Regions from separate parts of the Weizmannia sp. FSL K6-0777 genome, predicted to be linked through region 3. Evidence: predicted binding sites of a transcription regulator. Region 3 holds the regulator's gene; each other region holds the start of a gene.

Region 1 (7,367 bases), 720 kb from region 3:
GCATGAACTGTTGCAATTGAGAAAAGCTTTCTCCGGAGGCAATCCTGGAAATTTGGGATGATGCACTTTTGCCTAGTGCCGTGGCCGTTGCGCATGGGCGATAGTGGATCATCAGCGAAGCTTAGGTAGACGTGCTCTAGGCGAAGGAAGGCGACCATTTTGCCGTTTATCTTGCCGTATGACGCGTTACCAGCAAAAGGATAAAAAACCCCGGGGCAATTTTTCAGGGGAGAGGAGCTCTAAGTTTTTCCACTTTCTTAACATTGTATCGTTCTTTTAGGCGGAATAAAAAAGTGCCGGCGGACAGCCGGCGCTTTTTCTTTACTGCAATTCCCTTTTTAAAATCTGTTCCGCATGTGCAACTTGTTCTTTTGTCGGCGGTTCGACACCTTTGAGGGGATAGTCGATGCCGAGCGCCTCATATTTGTAGACGCCTAACTTATGGTACGGAAGGATTTCAATTTTTTCAACGTTTGGCAGCGAATGGATAAAATCAGATGTTTTTTGCAAATCTTCTTCTGAATCGACGCTGGGAACGAGCACATGGCGGATCCAGACCGGAATATGCTTGTCAGCGAGATACCGGGCGAAATCGAGAATATGCTCATTTGACATGCCCGTCAGCCATTTATGCTTTTCCGGGTCAATATGCTTGATGTCCAATAACACAAGATTTGTATATTTCATCAATTCATCCAGTTTTTCCATAAACCGGAGACTGCGCGAGAAACATCCGCCCGCTGTGTCAATGGCAGTATGGACGCCAATTTCTTTGCACGCTTTAAACAATTCGATTAGAAAATCGAGGTGCAAAAGTGGTTCGCCGCCGCTCACTGTAATGCCACCGCCGGAAGCTTTAATAAAAGGCAGGTAATCGCGCACATCGCTCATAATCTCTTCGACGCTCATTTCATTGCCTTCATTGATTTTCCATGTATCCGGGTTGTGGCAAAATTTGCAGCGCAGCGGGCAGCCTTGCGTAAATACGACATAGCGGATGCCAGGCCCGTCGACTGTGCCAAACGATTCAGTGGAATGAATGCGCGTTGTCATGTTCATCTCAATCAAATCCTTCTATATAGATTCCCCATAAGTTAAGTGTTTAATAGGGGGGAGGGGGCACGCAGGTGCATGCCGCCCGAATCAGTTTACATCATTTCATGGAACGTGCGGTTAATGACTTCAAGTTGTTGTTCCCTTGTCAATTTGATGAAGTTTACCGCATATCCCGATACACGGATCGTCAATTGCGGATATTTTTCCGGATGATCCATCGCATCCAGCAATGTTTCGCGATGCAGGACGTTGACGTTTAAGTGGTGCGCTTTTTTCGCCATATAGCCGTCCAGCATGCCGTCCAGGTTGGAGACCTGTGTTTCTTCTTCGTGTCCGAGCGCTTCCGGGACAATCGAGAAAGTGTTGGAAATGCCGTCAAGCGAATATTTATAAGGCAGTTTCGCAACAGATGTCAACGATGCGACTGCGCCGTGGGAATCGCGGCCGTGCATCGGGTTTGCACCAGGTGCGAAAGGTTCGCCTGCTTTCCGGCCGTCCGGAGTGCTTCCTGTTTTCTTGCCGTATACAACGTTCGATGTAATCGTCAAGATCGAAGAAGTATGGACAGCGTTCCGGTAAGTCGGATATTTTTGCAGTTTTTGCATAAACGATTTGACGAGATTGACGGCAATTTGGTCGACGCGGTCATCGTTGTTACCGTATTTCGGGTAATCGCCTTCGACTTCATAGTCAACGGCAAGGCCGTCTTCGTCACGGATGACTTTTACTTTCGCGTATTTGATGGCGCTTAGAGAGTCGGCTGCAACAGACAGGCCGGCAACGCCGCAAGCCATCGTGCGCAGTACATTGCGATCATGCAATGCCATTTCAAGCCGTTCATAGCTGTATTTGTCATGCATATAATGAATGATGTTCAAAGCATTGATATAAACGCCTGCAAGCCAGTCTAGCATCCGATCGTATTTTTCCATGACTTCATCGTAATCGAGATATTCCGATGTGATCGGCTGGAACGGAGGTGCGACTTGCATTTTATACCGTTCATCAACGCCGCCGTTAATCGCATACAGCAAAGCTTTTGCCAGGTTGGCACGGGCGCCGAAGAATTGCATTTGTTTGCCGATCCGCATCGCCGATACACAGCAGGCAATGCCATAATCATCGCCGTATTCTTCACGCATTAAGTCATCGTTTTCATATTGGATGGCGCTTGTCTTGATCGACATTTTCGCGCAATATTGTTTCCATTTATCCGGCAGTTTCGTCGACCAGAGCACGGTCAGGTTCGGTTCCGGCGCAGGGCCGAGATTATCAAGCGTGTTCAGGAAGCGGAACGAGTTTTTCGTAACGAGTGTACGGCCGTCCAAAGCCATGCCGCCGATCGATTCTGTTACCCATGTCGGGTCGCCGCTGAACAGTTCATTGTAATCTTCCGTCCTTGCAAATTTGACGAGGCGGAGTTTCATGACAAAGTGGTCGACGAGTTCTTGTGCTTCCCGTTCAGTCAGGACACCGTTTTTCAAATCTCTTTCAATATAAATGTCAAGGAAAGTGGATGTGCGCCCAAGACTCATGGCCGCGCCATTTTGTTCTTTAATGGCAGCCAGATACGCGAAATACAGCCATTGGAAAGCTTCGTGTGCGTTTGAAGCCGGTTCGGAAATATCGAATCCGTAGCTTTGTGCCATTTGTTTCAATTCTTGCAATGCACGAATTTGTTCCGAATGTTCTTCACGTTCACGGATGACTTCTTCTGTCATCAAGCCGCAGCCGATTAAATCGAGATCTTTTTTCTTTTGCTCAATTAAATAATCTACACCGTAAAGGGCAACGCGCCGGTAGTCGCCGATAATGCGGCCGCGGCCGTAAGCATCCGGAAGGCCTGTTACAATGCCGGCATGCCGTGCAGCTTTGATTTCCGGTGTGTAGGCATCGAATACACCTTGGTTATGGGTTTTCCGCCATTCTGTAAAAATATGTTTGATTTCCGGATCAATTTCATAGCCGTAAGATTTTAAGGCACTTTCTGCCATCCGGATTCCGCCAAACGGCATCATCGAACGTTTGAACGGTTTATCGGTTTGGAAACCGACAATTTTTTCAAGTTCTTTGTTTAAATAGCCCGGGCCATGCGATGTAATGGTAGATACAATTTTCGTATCCATATCCAGGACGCCGCCTTTTTCGCGTTCCTGTTTCGACAGTTCCATGACATGATCCCATAATTTTAAAGTGGCTTCAGTCGGGCCGGCAAGAAAGCTTTCATCGCCTTCGTAAGGGGTTACATTTTTCAGAATAAAGTCCCTTACATCGATTTCTTTTTGCCAGTTTCCTCCTTTGAAGCCTTCCCATTGTTTTTTGGAGAGCGTTGCTTTTGTCAGTAATTGTTCAGTCATTTTAAATGGCCTCCTTTAAGCCTATTAATGAGCTGCCTTCAGAATTGGATGTTTGTTTGTTAAATAGTGAACATTTCTTATTACGCTTTCATTTTAGCATGGTCGATTTTAAAAAGATAGTGATAGCGTTCACATTTTGGGGCCAAAAAAAGCAGTTGTCAAAGAATGTTCAAAACATTTGGCCGTAGATATATAATAGAAAAATGCGATGAAAGCGTGTTATAACACAAATTGATCAGTTTTTCACATGATTATTTTTCTTGGGGAGAGTTTGTGATTTGGTAACATGCTCAATATTTCACAAAATTGGCACAGCCAGATGAAAGCGTTTGCGTTATATTTTTCATGTAAGCAGTTACATAAAAGGAGTGGGGAAAGATGTTAACAGGATTACGTACTGATTTTCAAATGCCTTCCGTAAACTTGTTTGGACAGGGGACGGCAGAAGAAATTGGAAACAGGCTGAAAAATCTTGGGTGTCGCAGACCGCTGATTGTAACCGATGAAGGGCTCCACCAACTGGGGTATTCCGAAAAAATTGCAGCCTATATAAAAGAAGCCGGCCTGGAAGTGGCGATCTATCCGAAGGCTGAACCAAATCCGACAGACAAAAATGTGGAAGACGGGTTAAAAACCTATCATGAAGAAAATTGCGATTCAATCGTTTCACTTGGCGGCGGGAGCGCGCATGACTGTGCAAAAGGGATCGGGCTCGTTGCGGCCAATGGGGGCAAAATCCATGATTATGAAGGGCTGGACCGTTCTGAAAAACCAATGGTGCCGCTCGTTGCAATTAATACAACAGCCGGGACTGCCAGCGAAATGACAAAATTTACGATTATTACCGATACGAGTCGGAAAGTGAAAATGGCGATTGTAGATAAACATGTGACACCGGTTTTGTCCATTAATGATCCATTATTAATGGTCGGGATGCCGCCGTCTTTAACTGCGGCAACGGGGCTTGACGCTTTGACCCATGCAGTGGAAGCATATGTTTCAACTGCGGCCACACCGGTAACGGATGCATGCGCCATTAAAGCGATTCAAATTATTCCGCAATATTTGCCAAAGGCTGTTGCAAACGGCAATGATATGGAAGCGCGTGAACAAATGGTATATGCGCAGTATTTGGCAGGCATGGCGTTTAATAATGCATCTTTGGGCTATGTCCACGCGATTGCGCACCAGTTCGGCGGTTTCTATAACTTGCCGCACGGCGTTTGCAATGCGATTTTGCTCCCGCATGTGTGCCGTTTCAATCTGATTGCGCGGAAAGAAAGATTTGCAGAAATTGCCGTTGCACTGGGTGAGAAGACGGATAGCCTGAGCGTCGACGAAGCGGCGGAAAAAGCCATTACAGCAATTGAAAGGCTGGCAGCACAGCTGAACATTCCGAAAGGCTTTAAAGAACTCGGGGCTAAAGAAGAAGATATCGAAATCCTCGCCCAGCATGCAATGCAGGATGCGTGCGCAGCCACAAACCCGCGCAAACCAACACAAAAAGAAGTGGAAGCGATTATAAAAGCAGCGATGTAAGGAAGAAGACGGAGGGGAATTTGAGTAAACTGGCACCTGCAGGCTGGGCACTTTTTCCAAGTGTCCGGCCTGCAGGTATTTTTTGTCTATACCTTTTTTCAAAAGACAGGCGTCCATGTCGCGACGGAAAAAACAGCTGGCGCAAATTTTCCGGATTGCAACCACCGCCCGCAATGCATACCAGGTTCTGGGCAAGTGGAAGATGAGCCTGTTGGATTGGAGAGGGACGAAAAAAATCCCCTTTAGAAGAACCATACGAGAGATTCAAAGCAAATGGCTCCCTGATGGTTTACCTAGGAGGGGTTACGTAAAATTAGACAAAGCGACAAGCACACAAATCGTACGTTCATCGCCCGTTTTGGAATTTATGATTTGCTCAGCGGTTGTAGCAAAATAACGTAATTTTGGTATTCATTTGAGAAACCTTTATGGATTTCTAATATTTCCTGATTTTTAAGGTTCAATTTAATTTGTCTTTGGTTTTTCTTTTCAAATGAATAAGATTGACGGATAGTACTATCTGATGAGGTGATTTGTACAAATGGTTTTCGGTTATGCGTTTTTTCATGGTCAACAAAAGACAATCTATATTTTCCTTCTTGCAGTTGTTTTCCCACTCTGTAATAACCGGAATGTTGAATGAAGTAATCTCCATTCTTATCTTTTTTTAATCTATATAAAACGAATTAATCATTTTTGCTCACTTCCTCGGTCCTTTTTTGGGTATATAGATTGTAACTATCCTAAAAAGGGCGGAGAAAAAATGTTGAATCAAGAACTTGAACAATTGCGAAACGCTATGCAAAACACAAGGGATAAACATCTTTATGAGCGTTATCTCTCTGTGCTGTTACATTTAGAAGGCCGGACTTATCCAGAAATTGCTAAGATTATAGGACGTACCCGGCAAACGGTCATGAATTACTGTCATGCTTATGAAGAAGGAGGAATCTCCAGCCTTCAAATGAAAAAACCAACAGGTAAACCTGAGAAATTAACGGAAGATCAACAAAAGCAGTTGGCCGAAACCATTATAAACAAAACCCCTGCAGAAGTTGGGTTCGAAGCAAAATACACTTGGACGCTCCCGTTAATCGCCGATTGGATCCAGCGTGAATTTCAACAGTCGTATACCCCAAGGGGCGTTTCTAAAATGTTACACCGGCTTGGGTTTAGCTATACAAAGGCCACATATACTTTGGCAAAAGCAGATCCTGAAGAGCAAAAAGCATTCAAAGAAGTCACTTTCCTAAAGCTAAAACAGCAACTGGAGAATGGGATCATCGATCACCTGTTATTCGAAGATGAGGCATTCATCCGTGCTTATCAGGCTCTGCAGTATAACTGGTTCCCAAAAGGACAGCAGCGAAAAATCAAAACATACGGCCAGCATAAGGGTGCAAAGCTGTTCGCTGCCATAAACTATGAAACCGGCGAAATTACGCACTATGAAGAAGAAAAAAGTAATTCCTTGGCCTTTAGACGTTTTGTAGAACTCATTTTAAGTAAATACCCGCAAGGTAAAATTGTAATGGTTTTGGACAACAGCAAAGTGCATCAATCACAATTTATCAAGGATTTCCTGAAAGAAAATCCACGAATGGAATTTGTTTTTCTTCCTAAATACAGCCCTGAGTAGAACCCAGTGGAAGGATTATGGAAGTGGCTAAAGCAAGATGTCGTAAACAACGTCTTTTTCAGCAAATTTTACCAAATTCGCTCCCACGTGGCGGAATTTATGAAACAAGCCAGCCAAAAGAGCCAAGAAGTCATTGACCGGCTGCTTGTTAGATTAGAGCTGTCAAAAACTTAAGTTCATCTTATATAGTATCTTTTCTGAACAGTATTTTTTGATTCCGATTTTATTAACGACTACATTTCTGTATCCCAATTTATAATCCAATATGGCATCGTCCGAAAAAGCAATCAAGAAATAAATTGGCAAAAACCAAATTAAGACGATTTGTGCTCCATGCGCTCTGCTTGAGCCTGTCAGGAAAAATGCAAAAGCAGGATCCCACTTATCACCAAACTGGATTTGGTTGATAAGTAATTGTATGATTTCCACACAAGGAATGAATAAAATAAGGAGAAGACAAACCAAACTGAGTTTATTATGTAGTATTCGATAAGAATGACTTTGCAGCATTTGTACCCTCCGCAATTTTCCGTTCAATTAATTTTTTTCTATATCCTTCCTCAAATCTTCTCTTTCTGTAACTTATTTTAATGAAAAAGGACTTTAATAGCAATACTTTTTTGTTAAATATGAATATTATATACATATAATATTTTCTCGGATTTTGGCTTGTAAAATAGGGCAGCTCTGACGGCCTATCAATAGTCTTTTCTCGTGTAATCGCTTCATAAACGTTCAAAATATATACAAACACAAACAGGGAAAAAGGGGATATG
Region 2 (7,367 bases), 1.0 Mb from region 3:
CTTCACATGAATTCTGGTAGGACTGTTATGTGTACCACCGCGATTATTTGTTAACTTCGTTCCAGGTACGTTAATATGCCTGTCCTGTGCATGGTGCATAAATGCCATCCCACGTGGAATCCGGTGGGAGATGACAGCCCGGGCTACAACGACACCGTTGTGATTAAAACATTCAATCCAATCATTATCTTTCAAGTCTGCTTCTGCAGCATCATCTTTGTTCAGCCAGATCGTTGGCCCGCCCCGGAAAAGGGTCAGCATCGGCTGAGAATCAAAATACATACTGTGAATCGACCATTTGTTATGCGGTGTTAAATAATTTAAAGTAATTTCTTTTCCTTCGATTCCCGGGCGCTTACTGTTAAACGGTTTATGCTGAAGAATCGGCTTGAATGTTGCCATTGCTTCACCAAATTCCTGCATTATTTCATGATCGAGATAATATGATTGCCGGCCTGTTAATGTCCGCCATGGAATAAGACGCTCCACATTCGTCGTGAATGGTGAATATCGCCGCCCGCCTTTTTCAGAACCGCTAAATGCCGGAGACGTAATAACCGTTCTTGGCTGAGCTGTAATTTGTTCAAATGTAAAGCATTCTTCCTCCCGTTCACTCGCTAAATCTTTTAAACTGAGGCTCGTTGTTTTCTCAAGTGATTCCCAAGCTTTGACCGCAACATGGCCATTCGTCGTAGAGGAAAGCGTTAAAATTGCTTCCGCCGCTTTTTTTGCTGTGCTAATATCCGGACAGCCTTCTGCAATCGTTGTGCCTTTTACCGTTCCTAATGTTTTTTTCAGTTTTTCGTATTCCTCTTCCACTGACCATGAAATACCTTTTGTTCCGTACGGCTTTTTGATTACATTTGGCCCTAATGCCGTCATTTTTTCATAAATCTTTGTAAAATCACGTTCTACAACATGAATTTGCGGCATCGTTTTTCCTGGGATTGGTTCTCCTTCGCCTTTGCTCCAATCTTTAACCCGGCCAAGCGGCTGTGACATTTCCCCGGCTGTATCGTGCTGAATTGGCGTTGCGACAACTTCTTTAATCGGGTCCATATTTAACTCTGTTGCCAGTTTAGATACTGCCTCAGCTAAAGAAGTAAAGATATCCCAGTCAGAGCGGGCTTCCCATGGCTCAGCAATTGCTGGATTAAACGGATGGACAAATGGATGCATATCTGTGCTGCTTAAATCATGTTTTTCATACCATGTTGCAGCTGGCAATACGATATCAGAATATAAAGCAGTTCCTGCCATCCGGAAATCTAAGTTAATAAGTAAATCTAATTTTCCTTCTGGTGCATCTTCACGCCATTCAATTTCCTCTGGACGTAAGCTTTCATCATCTTCATTCATTAAACCGTTTGTCGTACCAAGCAAATATTTCAAGAAATATTCATGCCCTTTTCCTGAGCTCGAGATGAGATTGGCACGCCAAACAATCATATTTCTTGGGAAGTTGTTCTCATTGTCAGGATCTTCTATTGAAAAACGCAATTTCTTTTCTTTCAATTGCTGTGCGACATATTGGCCGATTTCTTCTTGCGTCTTAGCCCCTTGCTGGACGGCTTCTTTGTATAAATCGATGCCGTTTTTTTCGAAAGTTGGATAAGATGGCAGCCAGCCTAATCTTGCTGCCAGAACATTATAGTCAGCAAAATGTTGGTATCTTGCCTTATCAACAGTTGGAGAAGCAAGGTCGCCAACAGGTGTATCCTCATAACGCCATTGATCTGTAGCAAAATAGAAGAATGATGTACCGTTTTGCAATTTTGGCGGCATTTGCCAGTCACGCGCAGACATGATTGCTTGCCAGCCTTCGACAGGACGCAATTTTTCCTGGCCGACATAATGTGCCCATCCTCCGCCATTTACACCTTGTGCACCTACAAACAAGACAAGATTTAAAACAGCGCGATAAATCGTATCAGAGTTAAACCAGTGATTAATACCTGCGCCAACGATAATCATTGACCGTCCATTCGTATCGATTGCATTTTGCGCAAACTCACGGGCAATTTTGATTGCTAACTCACGTTTAACCCCTGTCACTTTTTCTTGCCATCCCGGTGTGAAAGGAATGTCTTCTTCGTAATCTTTTGCAACATCTCCGCCAATTCCGCGATCTACCCCGTAGTTGGCAAGGACGAGATCATACACGGTTGTCACATACAGTTCTTCTTCTTCCGTTTGCACTTTTTTAACGGGAACCGCACGCTCAAGCACTTTATTTCCTTCCTCTGAAAAATACGGAATTTGGATATTTGTAATCTGGTCTTCCATTCCTAAAAGAGATAATCTTGGGTCAATCGCTTCTTCTGTTTCTTCATCATTCATGTTTAAATTCCATTTTCCTTTGCCATCCCATCTTGATCCCATCGTACCGTTCGGGTTGGCGAAATCATTAGTAAGCTCATTCCAAAGCACCGGTTTCCATTCGCCATTTTCGCCTTTTCTGCCAATATCGCTTGCATTTAAAAAACGATCGGCAACATAGTGACCATTCTCTTGCTTTTTCAAAGTGACGAGAAATGGAAAATCTGTATATTGTTTTGCATAGTTATGGAAATGAGGTACTTGCTGATCAACATAGTATTCTTTTAAAATGACATGTCCCATTGCCATCGCAAGAGCACCGTCTGTCCCTTGTTTCACGCTCATCCAGTCATCCGCAAATTTTGTTGATTCAGCATAATCGGGACTGACCGAAATAACCTTCGTTCCTTTATAACGCACTTCCGCTAAGAAGTGGGCATCAGGTGTTCGCGTTAACGGCACATTTGATCCCCATGTGATGATATAACCAGCATTGTACCAATCACTGCTTTCAGGTACGTCTGTTTGATCACCCCAAATTTGTGGAGATGCAGGAGGTAAGTCAGCATACCAATCGTAAAAGCTTAACATTGGTGCCCCCATCAATTGCATGAACCGTGAACCACCTGCGTAACTTACCATCGACATCGCTGGAATTGGTGAAAAACCAATATTGCGATCCGGTCCATATTTTAAAGTTGTATAAAGCAGTGAAGTAGAAATAAGCTTCAACACTTCATCCCAATCCGCTCTTACAAATCCACCTTTACCGCGAGCTTGTTTATAGCGTTTCGCCTTTTCAGGATTTTCAACGATACTTTTCCAGGCATCAAGCGGATTATCATGCTCTGCCAATGCTTCACGCCACATCGTTAATAAAATGCCGCGGACATATGGATATTTCACACGTAGCGGACTGTATATATACCATGAAAAGCTGGCGCCACGAGGACAGCCCCGCGGTTCAAAGTCAGGCATATCCGGTCCTGTTGATGGATAATCGGTTTGCTGCCCTTCCCACGTCACAATGCCATCTTTTACAAAGATGTTCCAGCTGCAAGATCCTGTGCAATTCACCCCATGTGTTGAACGAATTACTTTATCGTGCTGCCATCTTCTGCGGTATGCATTTTCCCACTCTCTGTCCCCATAGGTGACTTGACTATGTCCATCTGCATGTTTTTCAATTGGTTTACTATATTTAAAGCGTTTGAAAAGTGGTGACCTTTTCTTCACATCGCTCACTCCTAATTCAGTTCCTTTGATATGTTCAATATAGCGGGAAATGAACATAAGAAATGTGCAGTACGTCACATCTCTCATGTTATTCACATATTTGTAAAGATTACATACTTATCAGTCTGTTGCTTCAGTATTTTTGACTGTTCTTCCGGCATTTCATCTTCAGTTTGCAAAAAAAGCCCTCCGGAAGTTCGAAGGGGTTATACTTATCGTATTCTAATTCCTCTGTATGTGTAAAATTTTACTCGACGGGGCATATGAGTGGAAAAAAATGGGAAGACGCTCTATCATCTAATTGTACACTTCAAGATGAACATCTAGAGAGAGAGGTCTTCCCATGGATATTATATCAATAATTGCTGGATTATTAAAGGATACAAAGAGTCTTATCGAATTTGAAGAACAGCTTAAACTTCTGATGCAGAAGGCTTTTACACAATGGGTTGGGGAAATATTTGAAGAGTTAGATAAAACAATTAAACAGGAGAAGTTAGAGGAGGGCTGGGTGTACTGCCGGAGTGATAACAGAAACATTCAGTTTCTATTTGGAAGTGTGACCTTTAAACGCTCATTAATGCATGACAAGAGAGGAAATTCCCATTATCCTCTGGATGAATGGTTAGGGCTGGTACCACACCAACGATACAGCCCGTTAGTGGAATTAAAGGTGGCAGAGTTGGCAAGTGAGAACACCTATCGGGAAGTAGCTGATATTTTAAAAGAGTGGACAGCAGTGAGTCTTAGTCACACAACTGTAGGGAACATGGTAAAACACGTAGGGAAAACTCAGGCGGAAGCCGATAAGGCACTTGTAGAAGAGCTAGAAATAGCTGTTTCCCTGCCTGAGGGGAAGAAGGTAGACTACCTGTTTTCTGAAGCAGATGGTGTATTCGTTCGGGGACTAAAAAAGAAACAGAGTATGGAAGTCCACCACGCCATTCTCTATGAGGGATGGGAAACCAATGGTAAAAGGGTCTCCCTGCGTCAGCCCACAGTCATCATGACGACGGAAGACATTCAGACATTTTGGGATGAAGTCCAAGCCACAGCTGCCAACACCTATTCCCTCGAAAAAGCGCATGTCATTACAAACAGTGATGGAGGTGCTGGGTACACAGCTGAACGGTTTCAAACAGCATTCTCACAGTCGGAATTTCCGGTGCTCAACCAGCTGGATACCTACCACGTTGCACAAGCCATCATAAGGACATTTGGGGGCGGAAAGAGCGAGATCAAGGAGCAAATTAGAAAAGCGATTAGAACGCATGACCTGGACCAATTCACGTTATATTTGGATACGCACGAAAGCACCTTGACGGATAAAAAGGCCCTCAAGAAAATCAAGGAATTCCGTTCGTATATCTTGAAAAACTGGGACCGCATTTTTGACTGGAGAGACAGGGTGAAAAACGTGCCGGAAGGTGCGAGAGGCCTAGGAGCGATGGAATCGAATCAAAGGCATATCTCCTTCAGGATGAAAAAAAGGGGCATGCATTGGAGTGAACTTGGCGCAGAAGCCATGGTGAAAATCAAACAAGGCATACTCAATGGGACATTGAGAGAAGCCTATCTGAAACACCGTTCAAGAAGCGAGAGAAAGCAACGGAACTTGAAACAATCCATCAGGATGTCTCAACTACTCAAGCAGCCTGTACGCCCGTCAGTGGGCGTAAAGCACGGATCAGTTGCCCTGCATTCAAGCAGTTCATCGGCAATGGGACATTTAAGCAAAATATTAGAGCTTTCGTTTTAAGCCTGGCTCAGTGGGGACTGATCGTTGAGGCGCGCGAAATTTACGAGACTCCTGCGGGAAAAGCGAGCCAGGAGAGACCCCGCAGCGAGGTACGAGCGAGGAGGCTCGCCGGCCGCCCGCGGAAAGCGAGTGAATTTCGCGCGCCTCAACATCCCCGTTATCCATCTTTATACGGAAATATTACATCTTTTCCGAAAATTACACCGAGCAAGTAAAGCACGGTAGCCGAAAGTGTACAAAAAGAGTGTCTTGGAATACCCGATATTTAAACCTTGTCGAGAAAAACTTGACACATACAATTCCTCTTTTTCGCTTGCTGATCATCATTGTTCTGCCATTGGGAAAAGGATATCTTCCTCATAAATATTGTAAAAGACCATCAGGAAGAAGAAGTGGTTTACATCACGATGCCAGACAACGATCATAATAAAAGCGGGAAAGAAACCATTAAGAATATCCTTAACCGTTTCTTTCCCGCTGAAAAATGCTAATCAACGACACAGTATGATGCTGGACAACCTTCACAATTGATTTTTGATTTTAAGTAATCCAAACTGTGAATAATAATTTTTCTCCCTTTAAAAGAAATGACGCCTTTACTCTTTAAATCATTCAATTCCCTTGTAACACTTTCACGGGATGTTGAGCTAAAATTCGCCAATTCTTGATGGGTGATCGGCGCGTCCAACAAAATCCCGCCATCAACTTTTACACCGTAGCTATTTGAAATCCGAATTAATGTAGAGTATAACGCACCTTTTTTTCCATACAATACAAGATCACGGAATTTCGTATGCTGTTTACGGAAATGATCCGTCATCATTTTCAAAAACTCGAATGCGAAATCAGCATTTACAAGCAGTTCTTGTTCGATTACCTTATTTTTGATTACGAGAACCTCACTGTCTTCCAATGCACGGCCGTTAAAGAGGTATTTCCCATTATTCGAAAAGACCATTAATTCTCCAATTACTGCATTTTCCCCACAGAGGCGCAAGCATAGCTCTTTCCCATCCCCCGTCAATTTACTAATCTCAAATTTGCCGGATAGAACGAGAAAAAAGTTTTCTCCAGCTTGCCCTTCCCGAAAAACAAAAGTTCCTTTTGGTACTTTTTGTGTAGCATGTGCCATCGATTTCAGTTGCTTGAGATTCTTATCACTTAATAAATTGGTCAATGTTCATTCCCCCATTGTCAGGCGAAATACTTCTTTTGGCATAAGGCGTGTTTTCAACATGTCCTCCGATGTCCTCCGAGCCATGGATCATATATCGCGGGTGATGTCTTTTTCTTTTCTCCAGCATAATAAATACGAGGATATTATACTCGTCAAACTCCGGACAGGCAAGACTGCCAACTTTCGGCTATTTCCGGATGAAAGCAAGTTTTTCCAATTTAGGGGATTAAATGTCGATTTTATGGAATAAAGGGGTACCCCTGAAAACCGGATCTCCGGTTTTCAGGGGTGCTCTTTTTATCAATCTTCCATTGTCGAAAGGTCCCCGGCCGGCAGATCCAGTTCCCAGGCTTTCAGGACGCGGCGCATGATTTTCCCGCTCCGGGTTTTCGGCAGTTTTTCGCAAAACTCGATTTCCCGCGGCGCGGCATGGGCGGCCAGCCCTTTTTTCACAAATTGACGGATCTCTTCCTTCAGCTCATCTGACGGTTCGTATCCGTCCCTTAAAGCGATAAAGGCTTTAATGATTTCACCGCGGACCGGATCCGGCTTGCCGATGACACCGGCTTCCGCAACGGCCGGATGTTCGATCAGTTTGCTTTCCACTTCAAACGGCCCGACCCGCTCACCGGACGTCATGATAACATCGTCCACGCGGCCCTGGAACCAGAAATAGCCATCTTCATCCATATAAGCCGAGTCACCGGAAACGTACCAGCCGTTCGGGAAAAAGTAAGATTCATATTTTTGCGGGTTGTTCCAGATGGCGCGCATCATGGAAGGCCAGCCTTTTTTAATGGCGAGATTGCCCATCCGGTTCGGCGGAAGCGGGTTTCCCTGGTCATCAACAATGGCCGCTTCAATGCCAGGAAGCGG
Region 3 (7,367 bases):
AATTCCGTTGAGAAGCCTTTTGATTCTTCAATGGTAATAACGCCATCGTTGCCCACGCGTTCCATTGCTTCAGCGATCAATTCGCCGACTTCTTCGTCAGCAGAGGAAATTGCAGCAACTTGGGCGATGGAAGCTTTGCCTTCGATTGGTTTCGAAATGGCTTTTAATTCTTCGACAGCAGCCGCAACTGCTTTTTCAATCCCTTTGCGGATGCCAACCGGGTTTGCACCTGCTGTTACGTTTTTCAGGCCTTCACGGATCATTGCCTGTGCCAGAACAGTTGCAGTGGTTGTACCGTCACCAGCTACATCGTTCGTTTTGCTGGCCACTTCGGAGACAAGTTTGGCACCCATGTTTTCAAACGCGTCTTCGAGTTCAATTTCTTTTGCGATCGTGACACCGTCATTTGTGATCAGCGGAGAACCGAATTTCTTTTCCAGAACGACGTTACGTCCTTTCGGGCCCAATGTCACTTTTACAGCATCTGCCAGTTTATCCACACCACGAAGCATACCGCGGCGGGCTTCTTCGCCGAATTTAATTTCTTTTGCCATTTATAAAACCTCCTCATGTCATATCGTTATTTCTATGTTTCAACAAGCCAGGCTTATTCCACAACCGCCAGAATATCGCTTTCACGAAGGATTAAGTATTCTTTTCCGTCATATTTCACTTCAGTGCCGGCATATTTCGAGAAGATGATGCGGTCGCCTACTGCTACATCGATGGCAACACGTTCACCGTTATCAAGGGTACGCCCGGAACCGACAGCCACAACTTTGCCTTCCTGTGGCTTTTCTTTTGCCGTGTCAGGCAGGACAATACCGCTTGCTGTTTTTTCTTCCGATTCAACTAATTCAATGACAACGCGATCACCCAGTGGTTTTAACACGTGAAACAACCTCCTTAATTCGTATTATGTAAAATTTTGTCCATTATTAGCACTCGCATAAGTTGAGTGCTAACACATTTATTATAATAAATAATTCCTTGCTTTTTTGCAAGTCTCTCATCCAACTTTTTTTATTTTTTTCGGGCCCTGCATCCTTTAAAGAGCCCCGTCAAAGGATGCCGGTTGCGCGCCTCCATTTCAGCCGCTTGCCCTTTTATAAGTATGCTTGATCACCATCCGGATATGCAACTGAAAAGGCTGGCTCTGCGCACGGCATTTGAACCCCGCCCGGTTCAATAGTACAATGAACATATTGGACGAATTTGCGATCCTTTAAACTTTGAACTGGCAAGAAAGGAAAAGAACGCGTGAAAAAAGAGTATGTGTATATTCTCGTGACGTACATCCTTATGCTGCTGTCCGGCGCCGTCGGGTATCCGTTGCTCTACTATGCCGGGGTGAACGTTTTCCACGAACCGGCAGACAGCATGCGGACATTGACGCCCCCGCTTTGGACCGTCATCAGCTTTATCATCGGGCTGATCATCGTCCTGTACTTTTTAAGAAAAGCCGCAAAGAAAGAAACAGACCGGACTGAACCGCTTCCGGCCGCGCCATCCGCCATATGGGCAATAGGCGGCGTCTTTCTTTGTTTCTTTGCCCAGACTGCAGCCGCGATCATTGAATCATTATTCGGTGCCCCGGCTGCCTCCAACAATACGCAGCAAATCATGGCGCTGATTGAAAGATTTCCGCTCGTCATCCTCATCAGCTCGATCGCAGGGCCGATTCTCGAGGAAATCGTTTTTCGGAAAATCATTTTCGGCACGCTGCGCAGGCGCTTTTCATTCCTTTTATCCGGTATTGTCAGCTCGGTTATTTTCGGACTCGCGCATACCGAACCGAGCCACTTGTTTTTATATTCCCTTTTAGGGCTGACGCTCGCTTATTTATACGAGAAAACAAACCGGATCACCGTTTCCATGTTTGCGCATGTTTCCATGAACACGATTGTGGTCGTGAGGCTGCTTTTGCACCCGTCCGTTCTGCAGACATCCGTACATGAAATTTACAGCTCAATTGGAGGACTTCTATGATGAGACCACTTTTTTCAGGGATTGTAAACTGCCTGCTCGGGGCTTTGTTCACTTATTTTGCCATTCAGCAGGTACAAGTGGGCGGCTGGGGCTTTTTTTCTTATTTACTGCTGTTGATTGCAACATTGGATCTGGGTTCCGGCATCAGGCTGATCTTTCTCCATTTCAAGCTGAAAAACTCAGTGAAAAAATAAAAGCCGTTTTCCGGCTCCGTCCGGAAAACGGCTTTCTTATTCAGAAGCAATCGTCTGTTCATCCATTGGCATTTCTTTTGCCGCTTTTTTGGCATTGCGGTACGCCATTTTCGAAATCAGTGTGCTTGCTTCATACAGCAAAACGAGTGGAACAAAGGTAATCAGCTGCGAAAACACGTCCGGCGGGGTGATGATGCCGGCAGCTGCAATCAAAGCAAGATACGCATATTTTCTTACCTTTTTCAACAGTCTCGGCGTAATGATGCCAAGCCGGGTCAGAAACAGGACCACGACCGGCATTTGGAACACAAAGCCAAACGGAAGCGTGATCTCTAGCAGAAACTGAATATACTCCCGGATCCCGATCACCGCACGAATGCCCATTTCATTTGACAAGCCCATCATAAACTTCACCATCAGCGGACAAAGCACGAAATAGGAAAAAGAAACGCCGGCTATAAAAAGCAAGATGGAAACAGGAATGTAACTTAATGTCAGTTTCTTTTCTTTCTCATACAGCCCCGGGCTTATAAACGCCCAAAGCTGGTACAAAATCACCGGCAGGGTCAATAGGCATGCGATCACAACCGAAACTTCCATAAAAACCTTAATAGGATCGGTTACCCTGAAGGCATTCATCGTGAACATGCCGGCATTTTTGGCATGCTGCAAATAACGTATAACAGGTTTTGCGGTAAAAAAGCCAACAACCAGGGCAAACAGAAAGAAAATGAGAACGGTAATTAACCGCTTTCTCAATTCCTGGATGTGTCCGGTAACCGGCATTTTTTTCGTATTCATCGCCGTTCCCCTTTAAGTGCCGGCGTTGAATCCGCCCTTTTCCCTTTGCACGCCACAGCCAAATCCGGCCATTGCCATTTGCGCCTGCATTCCGTTTTCAATCGGGCCACCCCCTGTACCCACTATGATAACGGAAAAAAAGCTTTTTGGCTATGGCTTCGCAACCGGCTCTTTTGTTTCTTTCAAATTTTCTTCATCATTTGAATAATGTTTTAAAAAATAGATCAGTGCCTGTAGTTCCACGGCCAGGTCAATATGATGGACGCGGATATCCGGCGGCACGTTCAGCCGGGCAGGTGTAAAGTTTAAAACGCCTTTTACATTTGTACTGGCAAGCTCGTCTGTCACTGCCTGGGCACTGGAAGCGGGGACCGTCAAAATCACAACCGTCACATCTTCCGCGCAAAGCCGTTCTCTTAATTCGTCCATGCTGTAAACAGGCACATTGCCAACATGGCTCCCCACCTTCCCGGGGTCATTGTCAAATGCCATCACAATCCGTGCGCTGTTATTCTTCGAAAAATTGTAATTCAAAAGGGCTGTACCGAGGTTCCCAACGCCAACCAGCGCTACATCTGTGATCTCATCCTGGTTCAGCGTCTTGCCGAAAAAAGACAATAAATATTTTACATTATAACCATAACCTTTTTTTCCAAGTGCCCCGAAGTAGGAAAAATCCCTGCGTATCGTAGCGGAGTCGACTTTCACCGCTTCACTCAGTTCCGCCGAGGATACCCTTTGCTTGCCAAGTGTATATAAATTTCTCAGGTACCGGTAATATAATGGAAGCCGTTTTGCAGTGGCTTGCGGTATTTTTACTGATTCATCCTTCATGTGAAATCCCCCAAGTTGAAAGCTTAAGTTTTTTGTGCTGTTGGTTCCAATCGTGCGTCCATTCCAGAATGGCAGCGCTGCCATTCTTCATTATAATATTACTCCTATCTGAGCAAAGAAAAAATATGTTTTAAAAAAATGCCTGCATGCGTCTTTTTCTCTCTCCAACTATGTTAAATATATCACAAGTAAGCATTTTTTTCATGGGTTTTTACGAATTTATGTGAAAAGTTTTTTGACAAATTCCGATCACGCCGGTTGAGTTGCAGTTCGCCTTCCTGTACACTTACAATGGTATAGAGGTGAACATAAAGATGATGTTGCTGCAAGTTCAACAAGTCACAAAATATTATGGCGCTGAACTTATTTTATCGGATATAAAATTAGAAATTCAAACAAAAGACCGGATTGCCTTGGTCGGGAGAAACGGGGCCGGCAAATCGACCCTCCTGAAAATCATCGCCGGCCAGCTTTCTTATGATGAAGGTTCCATCATTATGCCGAATGGTGTCGAAATCGGTTATCTCGCCCAAAATACCGGACTCGAATCGGATCTGTCCATTTGGGACGAAATGATGTCGGTTTTTAAAAATTTGCTGGATATGGAAAAACAGCTTCGCGAATACGAACAAAAAATGGCCGACCCTAAGATTTATAACCGCCCGGCGGAGTATGAAAAAGTGCTGCATGCTTATGATACTTTGCAGACACGTTTTAAAGATGAAGGCGGATATCAGATCGAAGCGGATATCCGGTCCGTTCTGCATGGCTTCCGTTTTGACCAGTACGACTACAACACCCCGATCCGGACATTAAGCGGCGGGCAAAAAACACGCCTTGCATTGGCGAAATTGCTGCTCACAAAGCCGGACATCCTCATTTTGGATGAGCCGACAAACCATCTCGATATCGAAACGCTCACCTGGCTGGAGCAATATTTACAAGGCTATGAAGGCGCCATTCTGATCGTGTCCCATGACCGTTATTTTCTGGATAAAGTCGTCAACCAGGTCTATGAAATTTCAAGGCATTCTATTAAAAAATACCACGGCAACTACAGCCGGTATCTGGAACAAAAGGCCGCCCAGTACGAGCGAGAGGTCAAACAATATGAAAAGCAGCAGGAAGAAGTTGCGAAATTGCAGGCATTCATCCAAAAAAACATTGCCCGTGCCACCACGACAAAGCGGGCGCAAAGTAGGAGGAAACAACTGGAAAAAATGGAATTGATGGACAAGCCGCTTGGCGATGAAAAATCTGCCCGGTTTTCGTTTGAAATTGCCAAACAAAGCGGGAACGAAGTCCTTCATGTCCGGGATGCTGCCATCGGCTACGACGGGGAGCCGGTTGCCAAAAACATCCATCTTTCAGTCAAAAAACAAGACAGTGTTGCCCTTGTCGGCCCGAACGGCATCGGCAAGTCAACGCTTTTGAAATCGATTATCCGGAGAATCCCGCTGATATCCGGCACGATCGAATATGGCTCCAACGTTATGACCGGCTATTACGATCAAGAACTGGCCGACTTATCTTCCAATAAAACGGTCCTCCGGGAATTATGGGATACATACCCGCTGAAAACAGAAAAAGAAATCCGCACGGCACTCGGGAATTTTCTTTTTTCCGGCGATGACGTTTTAAAAACCGTCTCATCCTTAAGCGGCGGCGAAAAAGCCCGGCTTGCCCTCGCCAAATTGATGCTGGAAAAGGCGAACTTTCTAATTTTAGATGAACCGACAAACCACCTTGATTTGGACAGTAAAGAAGTACTGGAAAATGCGCTCATCGATTACCCGGGAACGATTTTGTTCATTTCCCACGACCGCTATTTCATTAACCGGATTGCCACAAAAGTGGTGGAGCTCTCGCCGGAGGGAACCCGTGAATTTCTCGGCGACTATGATTATTATGTGCAAAAAAAAGAAGAAATGCTGGAAATTGCACGCCTGGAAAACACGAAACAAGAAAAGGTTAAAGCGGAACAGCCGGCGAAAAACAACTACCGGCAGGATAAAGAAGCAAAAAAACGCGAGCGGCAAAAAAAGCGGAGGATTGAAGAAATTGAAACAAGAATTGAAACGTTGGAAACAGAAATTCATGACCGGGAAGAAAAAATGGCCGACCCGGAAATCTTTCAGGACCATATTAAAATCCGCGAGCTGACAGAAGAACTGGAGCAACGGAAATTGGAGCTGGACACGCTGATGGAAGAATGGGCAGAACTGGCGGAGTAATGTTTGGACCTGTGTGGAAATTTTCTGCACAGGTTTTTATTTTGGCATCTCGCGCCATGCACAGATTTATGCACAGGCGGTATATTGATTTCTTGCTTTCCAAAACGTTTTTCCACAAAATCCACAATTATCAACAGATTTATCCACAATACCCACAACCTGTCCGGAAAAATTTTAAAAGTTTTACACAAGTCCAATCATTTATCAACAACTTTTCCACAGATTGTGCACAATTCCCCTGCATATCTCCAAAAAAACCGGTGTATGGACGATTCCCATACACCGGTTTTTCACAACCCTGTTTAAAAGTTTTCAATGTCCAGCCCGGGATAAGCATTTAAGTCAAGGGAGCTTCTTTTTCCCTTTTCAAAAAGCACCGTCCCGCATGCGGCAATCATCGCCGCATTGTCTGTGCATAACTGGATCGGCGGGATGCGCAACGCCACTTCAGGGAGATCCCGGAATGCTTCTGAAAGGGCAGCGCGCAATCCTTTGTTCGCGGCAACACCGCCGGCGACCAGCACTTCTTTGACGCCAAACGCTTTTACCGCCTCCACGGTTTTACCGACCAATACATCAATCACACTTTGCTGGAAGCTTGCGGCCATATCTTCAGGCCGGATGCTTTCCCCGCGCTGCGCGGCATTATGGAGGGTGTTAATGACGGCTGATTTGAGCCCGCTGAAACTGAAATCATAAGTCCCTTCCAGCCAGGATCGCGGCAAATCAACATTTGGCTTTCCTTCATGGGCAAGCCGGTCAATCTGCGGACCGCCCGGATAAGGAAGGTTCAACGTTCGTGCTACTTTGTCATAAGCTTCCCCTGCCGCATCATCTCTCGTTTCGCCGATTACTTCAAACTCGGCATGGCCCTTCATCAGCACAAGCTCCGTATGACCGCCTGAAACGACAAGCGCAAGCAGCGGAAACTTCATTTCATGCCCGATCCGGTTCGCATAAATATGGCCGGCAATATGATGGACACCGACAAGTGGAATCTGATGCGCGAAACTGAGCGCCTTTGCGGCATTGACGCCAACAAGCAACGCGCCCACAAGCCCGGGCCCTTCTGTCACGGCGATCGCATCCAGGTCTTTAAAAGCCGCGTCTGCCTGCTGCATCGCTTCCTCAATGACAATGGTAATTTGCTCGACATGGTGGCGGGATGCAAGCTCTGGCACCACCCCGCCGAACCGTTTGTGGCTTTCAATCTGGGAAGCGACCACATTGGAAACAATTTCCGTCCCGTTTTTAATGACAGCTGCAGCCGTTTCATCGCAGCTCGTTTCTATGCCTAATACCAACAAATCTTTTT
Region 4 (7,367 bases), 200 kb from region 3:
TTTTTAAAACGTGCAGATCGCCAAACGATTTATTTAAATTTTCGACCGTAATCATTTCCTTCATAGGAACGGAGCCTCCTTTAATCATTGACAGCTAAATATTTTTCCGCGCGGCTGACTATAAACGTCAGCAGGGCGACAAGGATTAAGTAATAGACTGCGACGATCAATAAATACGTCATTTCGTCAAAATTGTTGGAGCCGAGGGTCGTGGCGATATTGAACAGCTCGTCCATGGAAATAAATGCGGCCAGCGATGAATCTTTTAAGCAAATGATGAATTGGTTGCCGAGCGGCGGCAGCGCCCTCCGGAATGCCTGCGGCAAAATGATTCTGCGCAGTGCAAGCGATTTTGTCATACCAAGAGAACGTCCGGCTTCCATCTGTCCTTTGTCGATCGACTGGATCGTGCCGCGCAAGATTTCAGCGATATAGGCGCCGTTATGCAGCGCGAGTGCAAGGGAAGCCGCCCAGAAGTCAGGGAGCAGAAAGAGTCCGCTAAGCCCGAAATAAAGAATAAAGATTTGCACGATGAGCGGCGTGCCGCGGATAAGGTAAATATAAAGATCGGAAATCAGCTTGAATATTTTGAACCGGGAAATCTTTAACAAGGCAAATAGTAGCCCGATGGCAACGCCGATTAAAATGGAGACAATGGTTAGTTCAAGCGTCAAAACCATTGCTTCGAGGAAAACGTGCTTCGTACTGGCGAGCACATGGAAAAAATGAGAAAAACTAGGCAATGTACAACATTCCTTTCTGCCGGTCTAGTTCGGTTTTTTTGTAATGTCTTCGCCAAAGTATTTTTTGCTGATGCGTGCAAGCGTTCCGTCTTTTCTAAGTTTTTCAAGCGCCCGGTTAATGTCTTTTGCAAGCTTCGGATTGTCTTTTGCCACCACAACGGCCTGCTCGCTCCGCTCGATCAGCTGCCGGCCGGTGATTTTGTACCCTTCTTTGATCGCGGTCTTTCCCGTCACAAAGTCGGTGATGACGGCATCGTGGCGGCCTTCCGAAAGCGACTTCAGAGCGGTGATGTCACTGTCATACACTTTTACATTTTTCGCATATTTAGATGCAATGTCCGCATAGGTGGATCCTTTTGCGGCGGCTACTTCCTTGCCCGAAAGGTCCTTCACGGTTTTTATCGTGCTATCCGGCCTTGTAAAAATTTGCGGCCCGGAATAGTAGTAAGGGGTTGTAAAGATGACATGTTTGCTGCGCTGCGGGGTCACAGTATGGCTCGCAACCGCTGCATCTGCCCGTCCGGTGTTGATGCCTTCCACAAGCCCTTTGAATTTCATCCGTTTTTGAACAGGCTTTAGCCCAAGTTCTTTTGCAATCGCATTTCCTACTTCAATATCAAATCCAGTCATGGTCAAATCATCTTTTACATAGCTGAATGGTTTAAATTCGCCGGAAGCCGCAAATGTAAATGTATCTTTATGGATCAGTTTTGCCCCGTCCGGCAGTTCGTCTTTTTTCGCACATGCGGATAAAAGGACGACTAGCATTGCAGATAAGAATAGAAATGCCTCTTTTTTAACATGCAGCCCCATGGCTTTCTCCTTCCCGAAGTTGGTCCGATTTGCTAAATTACTCATCCGTTTTTTACCCTGTTCCTATGAAAATAATCATAAGCGGGCGGTTGGGGGAAACAGCAAAAAGGATGCAACGCTCTGTTGCATCCTTTTTGCAGTAGATTGATAGATTTTTCATCATTCCGGCATGAGTTCCAGTTTGGAGTGGATCGTTACATCATTAAAATCAATGCCCAATTGAATGGCAGTTTGTGCTACTTCCGGCCGGATGCCGGAAAGAATGCATTTTACCCCGATTAACCGCAGCGTCTCAATCAGCCGGAAAATTTGCTGGGCGACCATCGTATCGATGACGACCACGCCGGATAAATCAATGTACAGAAGGAGAACGCTTTTTTCTGCGCATTGTTCAAGGGTTTTTTCCAGAATGATTTTCGCACGGTTGGAATCAATTTCCCCGACAAGCGGCAGCAGCGCGGTATTTTTGCCGACCATAATGACAGGGGAACTTAGCTCTTTAATCGTTTCTTGCTGGGACTCCAGCCGCTTTAAGGAATAGTGGTGGTTTTCTTTCATAAACCAGATCATGACATGTTCGAATGTACGGATGATCGCCCTGCGCCAAAAATTCAATTCCTCATATGTATACTCTCCTTCGTGGGCTGCAACAAATGAATCGAACAGGTCGAGATACTGTTCCTGCGTGTGGAAGAACTCACGCAAAATGAAGTGGTTCGGTGTGGCAAGATGCTCTTCATCTTGTGCAACGCTCATTACCCACTTTTCAAAATGGTGTAAAAAGGTATCTTCATCTTTTAAAAACACTTCACAAAACTGGACGTGGAACTCGTGGTTCTGCTCTTTCAGTCTTGCAACCACTTCGGGGTCGGTGGACGCATAAACCCCCTGCACGCTGTTTTTGTCGAGAGATGCGTACCAGTCTTCCGTCAATTGCCATGTTTTTTCAAGGAAAAAATGATGCAATGCCTGTCTTAGCTCCATTTTATCACCCGCATGATGTAAGATTGAATTGATGGTCATGATCGTTTTCGCCATTTCTTGTCTTTCTATTTTAAAATAAAATTCTATTTATTGAAATAGAAATGTTGGATTTAGGAAAGAAAAAACTCATTTTCTTTATAGAATGAAAAAACGGTGGGACACGATTCATGATGGTGTCCCGCCGTTTTATATTTCATTGGTTTTTTCAGCGGTTTCGATACGTCCGCCCGGTTTTTCTTGCTGTTATTTTATCGCTTGCCACTGCCAGTTTTCGATTTCCGGCAGATCTGTGCCTTCTTCGCGGATGTACGCATGATGTTTTTGCAGCATGCTGTCCATTTCGCTGATGAGGGCTGCGTGCCGGGCTGTATCAGGCAGGCTTGACACCACTTCTTTTACAAGGTCAAACCGATCCATCTGGTTCATCACGCGCATGTCAAACGGCGTTGTGATATCCCCGTTTTCACGGTAGCCGTGCACATGCAGATTGTGGTTTGCACGGTCAAAAAACAAGTCTTTGATCAGGCCTTCGTAACCGTGGAAGGCAAAAACAACCGGTTTGTCCTTTGTAAAATAGGCGTCGAACGCTTCATCCGAAAGGCCGCGCGGATCCAATGCCGGGCTTCTTAATTTCAAAATATCGAGCACATTGATCATGCGAATCTTCAATTTCGGCAGTTTTTCGTGCAAAATCGAAACAGCAGCGAGGCTTTCAAGCAACGGTTCTGTCCCGCATGCGGCAATGACAATATCCGGATTGCCGCCTTCGTCCGTGCTTGCCCAGTCAATGATTTTCAGTCCGCGGTCTGCCAGCTCTTCCGCTTCTTCAACGGTAAACCATTGCGGGCGTGGGTGTTTGGACGAAACAATCAGATTGATTTTCCCACGGTCGTTCAGGATTTTGTCAAATACAGCGAGCAGCGTATTGGCATCGGCCGGCAAATATTCCCGGATAAATTCCGGTTTTTTATCAGCCAGGTGGCCAAGAATACCCGGATCCTGATGGGTATAGCCGTTATGATCTTGTTGGAATACAGTGGAAGTGGCGACCACATTCAATGACGGGATATCCGCACGCCACTTTTGTTCTGCTGCTTTCCGCAGCCATTTGAAATGCTGGGTGATCATCGAATCGACGACACGCAGGAACGCTTCGTAACTTGCAAAGAAACCGTGGCGGCCGGTTAAAACATAGCCTTCCAAAAATCCTTCCGCCTGGTGCTCAGACAGTTGCGAGTCAATAACACGGCCGTCCGGTGCCAAAAATTCATCATTCGGTTCTTTGATTTTTTCCACCCATTGCCGCTTTGTAGCCTCGAATACCGGCGCCAAACGGTTCGACATCGTTTCATCCGGACCGAAAATCCGGAAGTTGCGTTTTGTTTCATTTTTTAAAATCACGTCTTTTAAATATGTCCCTAAAACGGTCATATCCTGCGCCATCTGTTTTCCATGTTCCTTGTTGTCCAGCGCATAATCGCGGAAATCCGGCAAATCAAGGTCTTTGATATGGAAGCCGGCATTGGTGGCAGGGTTCATCGCCATCCGTTTGCTGCCTTTCGGGGCAATCCTGGCAATTTCCGGTTTCAGCCGCCCGTTGTCATCGAATAATTCTTCCGGCCTGTAACTTTTCATCCAGTTGATTAAAACATCGAGATGTTCCATGTGGTCCTGGTCGACCGGAACCGGAATCTGGTGGGCGCGGAATGAATGTTCAACCGGCTTCTCGTCCCATTCCTTAGGGCCGGTCCACCCTTTTGGCGCACGGAAAACAAGCATTGGCCAGGCGGGGCGGGTGGTGTCACCGGTTTTCCGGGCATGTGACTGGATGGCTTGGATCTGTTCGATCATTTGGTCCATTACATACGCCATATCGCGGTGCATTTCTTCCGAGTCTTCCCCTTCAACGAAATACGGCCGCCAGCCGAGCCCTTCAAAATAAAGCGCCAGTTGTTCATCAGACATACGGGAGAGCATGGTCGGATTGCTGATTTTAAAACCGTTTAAAAGCAAAATTGGCAGAACGGCGCCGTCCGTTACCGGGTTGATGAACCGGTTGGACAACCAGGAAGTGGCAAGCGGCCCGGTTTCCGCTTCCCCGTCGCCGACGACAACAGCGGCCATTAAATCGGGCTGGTCCAAAATGGCGCCGGTGCCGTGTGAAAGGGAATAGCCCAGTTCGCCGCCTTCATGGATCGATCCCGGCGTTTCCGGTGCCGCGTGGGAAGCAATGCCGCCCGGGAATGAAAACTGTTTAAACAGTCTCTTCATCCCTTCTATGTCCTGTGTCACATTCGGATAAATTTCAGTATAACTGCCGTCAAGATAAGAATTGGATACCATCACCTGGCCGCCGTGCCCCGGCCCTTCAATATAAAACATATTTAAATCGTATTTGTTGATCACTCGGTTCAGATGGGCGTAAATAAAGTTCTGCCCTGAAATCGTCCCCCAGTGCCCGATCGGTTTTGCTTTCAGATCAGAAGGCTTTACGGGTTCTTTTAATAACGGATTGTCTTTTAAATAAAGCTGGCCAACCGAAATATAGTTGGCTGCACGCCAGTATGCATCTAAATTTTTCAGATAAGCAGGGGAGGAATAAGCGACTTGCGAAGCTGCCATTGCCATTTCAACCGCTTCCTTTCATTTATCATCTACGTTCATCATACCGCTTACACCTAAAAAATCAATCTTTTTACAAATTAATACGGTCCAAATTCGTGAAATTATGAACATATCATGTCTAAAAAAAGCTGAAATGCATTCAGCCTACTCTGACACCGATACAAATGTATTGAACTTTAAATATTGATAGTGGAGCCGCATATGGGAAAACTCAAACGGCGTGCCGTTGTCGAGAAAAAAGATGCCTTCCATAATACCGACCGGTTCATGTTCTTTTAAACGCAAAAGTTCACGGTCCTTCGCGTTGGACGGTTCTGCAAAAATAGATAAAAAAGATTTCGTTACGGCCATATTGTGGACATCTTCCAGATAGTTGAAAATGGAGCCTTCAATGATTTCGGGCGTTAAATTTTGGACGATTTTTATCGGAATATAACCGGTCTCCATCATAAACGGATCCTCATCAAACAAGCGGAGCCGGCGTATTTTATAAACAAAATCATGGGGGTTCAAAAACAAATTCCGCTGCAATTCTTCTGTCGGCGGAATGACCTCAAAACAGAGCACTTTTGTGGCCGGCTTTTGGCCATGCATGTGAAAATTGTCGGTGACACCGAGGTTTGTGCCTTCGTAATTAAAAATGGACGCGTTTTTTATATACAAAGGATTGATGAATGTTCCGGAACCGCGTTTTTTAAAAATAATGCCGTCGTTGGCCATTTTCGAGAGCGCCCGCTTAATGGAACTGCGGCTGACCTGATAGGCTTCACTCAGGCTTCGTTCATCCGGCAGTTTCATATCGGGGAACTGTCCGGCAAAAATTTTTTGTTTCAAATCATCGATAATTTGCTTGTATACGAATTGTGCCATGGCGTATCCCTTCTAAAGGTTTCTGTATGAACAGTTTACCACAGATTCTTTTTGGTTCAATGAATCACAACAGGCGCCAAGTTTTGACCGCGTTGCAAAACCGGATGGTGGAAGCGTTCAGCCGCCCGTTCCAAATCGGCCCCCACTCAATAGAAGCAACAGGCAGCATCGGGATCAGTTTGTATCCGGACCATTGCAGCGATGAAGAAACCTTGATTGCAAAAGCGGATGAAACGATGTACGAAATTAAAAAACGCGGCAAAAACAGCTATAAGCTGAAAGAATGAAATAAGCACCGTTCCGGAAGATGGAACAGTACCCCTCCTTAGTTTTCATCCGTTTCCTGTACCCAGACAGAAACGCTTCCGCCGTTAACCGGAAATCCTGCATAGCCGTCTTCGCCAATTGTAACTTTTTCCTGCCGGTTGCCGGTAGCGTCCACCCAAACCTCGCCAGCGCGCTCTTTTCCGACAAGCATTCTTTTTTCGCCGTTCTCGCCGTTTGAGATAACGACGGCACAGCCGGAATGCGGGATCTCCGGAACGCCGCGGCGCACCCAGCCGATTGTGTTCGGATGGTCGAAATAATCATCTTGCTCGCCATACGCTTTTTCCCGCCGGACAGATAAAAGCGGGGAAAGGGCGTCTTTTTTTCCGGGAATCGGATTGTCGCCGCCGATGCCGTACATATCCCCGTAAAAGACGCACGGATAACCGTCTTTCCGCAGCAGAATCAAGGCATAGGCGCTCTGCTTAAACCAGTCGTCCACCCATGATTCCAGCGATTCGTTCGGCTGTGAATCATGGTTATCGACAAACGTAACAGCATTCAGCGGGTGCGTTTGAACGAGTGTATCATGAAAAATCGTCGGGAGGTCAAACGCGCGCCCTTTTTTAGATGCTTCATGCAATTTATAATGGAGTGCAACATCGAACAAATCGATTTTAAACTGTACATGGTCGAGGTATTTTTGGCACGCTTCCAGCTGCGGATTCCAGAACTCGCCGACAAAATAAAAATGGTCTCCGCGGTGTTCCATTAAGGCAGCGGCAAAGTCGCGGATAAAGTCATGGTTGATATGCTTAATGGCATCGAGCCGGTAGCCGTCACAACCGGTCGTATCGGCCAGCCATTTTCCCCATTCGATCATTTCTTTTTTTACATCCGGATGGTTGTAATCAATGTCCGCGTACATCAAGTAATCAAAGTTTCCAAATTCGTTGTCAACATGCTCATCCCAATGCTTATTTTCCCCGACAATACGGAAAATGCCGTTCCGCCCTGTCCGGTTGTCGTAATCGACGCCACTGAAATGGGTATGATTCCACGTAA

The links. The regulator Rex, encoded in region 3, represses fermentation and respiration genes when NADH is low (regulators of the CRP and FNR family bind a similar motif). The targets are predictions, from matches to a motif close to TTGTGAAATATTTCACAA.
Region 1: pflB (formate C-acetyltransferase) is a predicted target of Rex. The motif match lies at 3,645-3,662, and genes of this name have one in related genera.
Region 2: NST70_RS10990 (nitrate reductase subunit alpha) is a predicted target of Rex. The motif match lies at 3,618-3,635, and genes of this name have one in related genera.
Region 4: NST70_RS16865 (phosphoketolase family protein) is a predicted target of Rex. The motif match lies at 5,259-5,276, and genes of this name have one in related genera.

Annotation. Positions count from the first base shown of each region.
Region 1 is NZ_CP151971.1:2,596,380-2,603,746, reverse strand. It holds gene NST70_RS12510 (NADPH-dependent FMN reductase) at 1-61, shown strand, start outside; gene pflA (pyruvate formate-lyase-activating protein) at 322-1,059, opposite strand; gene pflB (formate C-acetyltransferase) at 1,149-3,413, opposite strand; gene NST70_RS12495 (iron-containing alcohol dehydrogenase) at 3,792-4,952, shown strand; gene NST70_RS12490 (hypothetical protein) at 5,318-5,569, opposite strand; partial or broken gene NST70_RS12485 (IS630 family transposase) at 5,716-6,765, shown strand.
Region 2 is NZ_CP151971.1:2,295,718-2,303,084, forward strand. It holds gene NST70_RS10990 (nitrate reductase subunit alpha) at 1-3,612, opposite strand, end outside; gene NST70_RS10995 (ISLre2-like element ISBco6 family transposase) at 3,899-5,314, shown strand; gene NST70_RS11000 (Crp/Fnr family transcriptional regulator) at 5,802-6,491, opposite strand; gene acsA (acetate--CoA ligase) at 6,792-7,367, opposite strand, start outside.
Region 3 is NZ_CP151971.1:3,318,822-3,326,188, forward strand. It holds gene groL (chaperonin GroEL) at 1-554, opposite strand, end outside; gene groES (co-chaperone GroES) at 608-892, opposite strand; gene NST70_RS15880 (CPBP family intramembrane glutamic endopeptidase) at 1,261-1,989, shown strand; gene NST70_RS15885 (YdiK family protein) at 1,986-2,183, shown strand; gene tatC (twin-arginine translocase subunit TatC) at 2,220-2,984, opposite strand; gene NST70_RS15895 (redox-sensing transcriptional repressor Rex) at 3,135-3,818, opposite strand; gene NST70_RS15900 (ABC-F family ATP-binding cassette domain-containing protein) at 4,133-6,052, shown strand; gene tsaD (tRNA (adenosine(37)-N6)-threonylcarbamoyltransferase complex transferase subunit TsaD) at 6,355-7,367, opposite strand, start outside.
Region 4 is NZ_CP151971.1:3,522,973-3,530,339, reverse strand. It holds gene NST70_RS16885 (amino acid ABC transporter ATP-binding protein) at 1-64, opposite strand, end outside; gene NST70_RS16880 (amino acid ABC transporter permease) at 81-743, opposite strand; gene NST70_RS16875 (transporter substrate-binding domain-containing protein) at 768-1,556, opposite strand; gene NST70_RS16870 (STAS domain-containing protein) at 1,716-2,540, opposite strand; gene NST70_RS16865 (phosphoketolase family protein) at 2,784-5,168, opposite strand; gene NST70_RS16860 (GntR family transcriptional regulator) at 5,310-6,035, opposite strand; gene NST70_RS16855 (diguanylate cyclase) at 6,062-6,322, shown strand; gene NST70_RS16850 (alpha-amylase) at 6,361-7,367, opposite strand, start outside.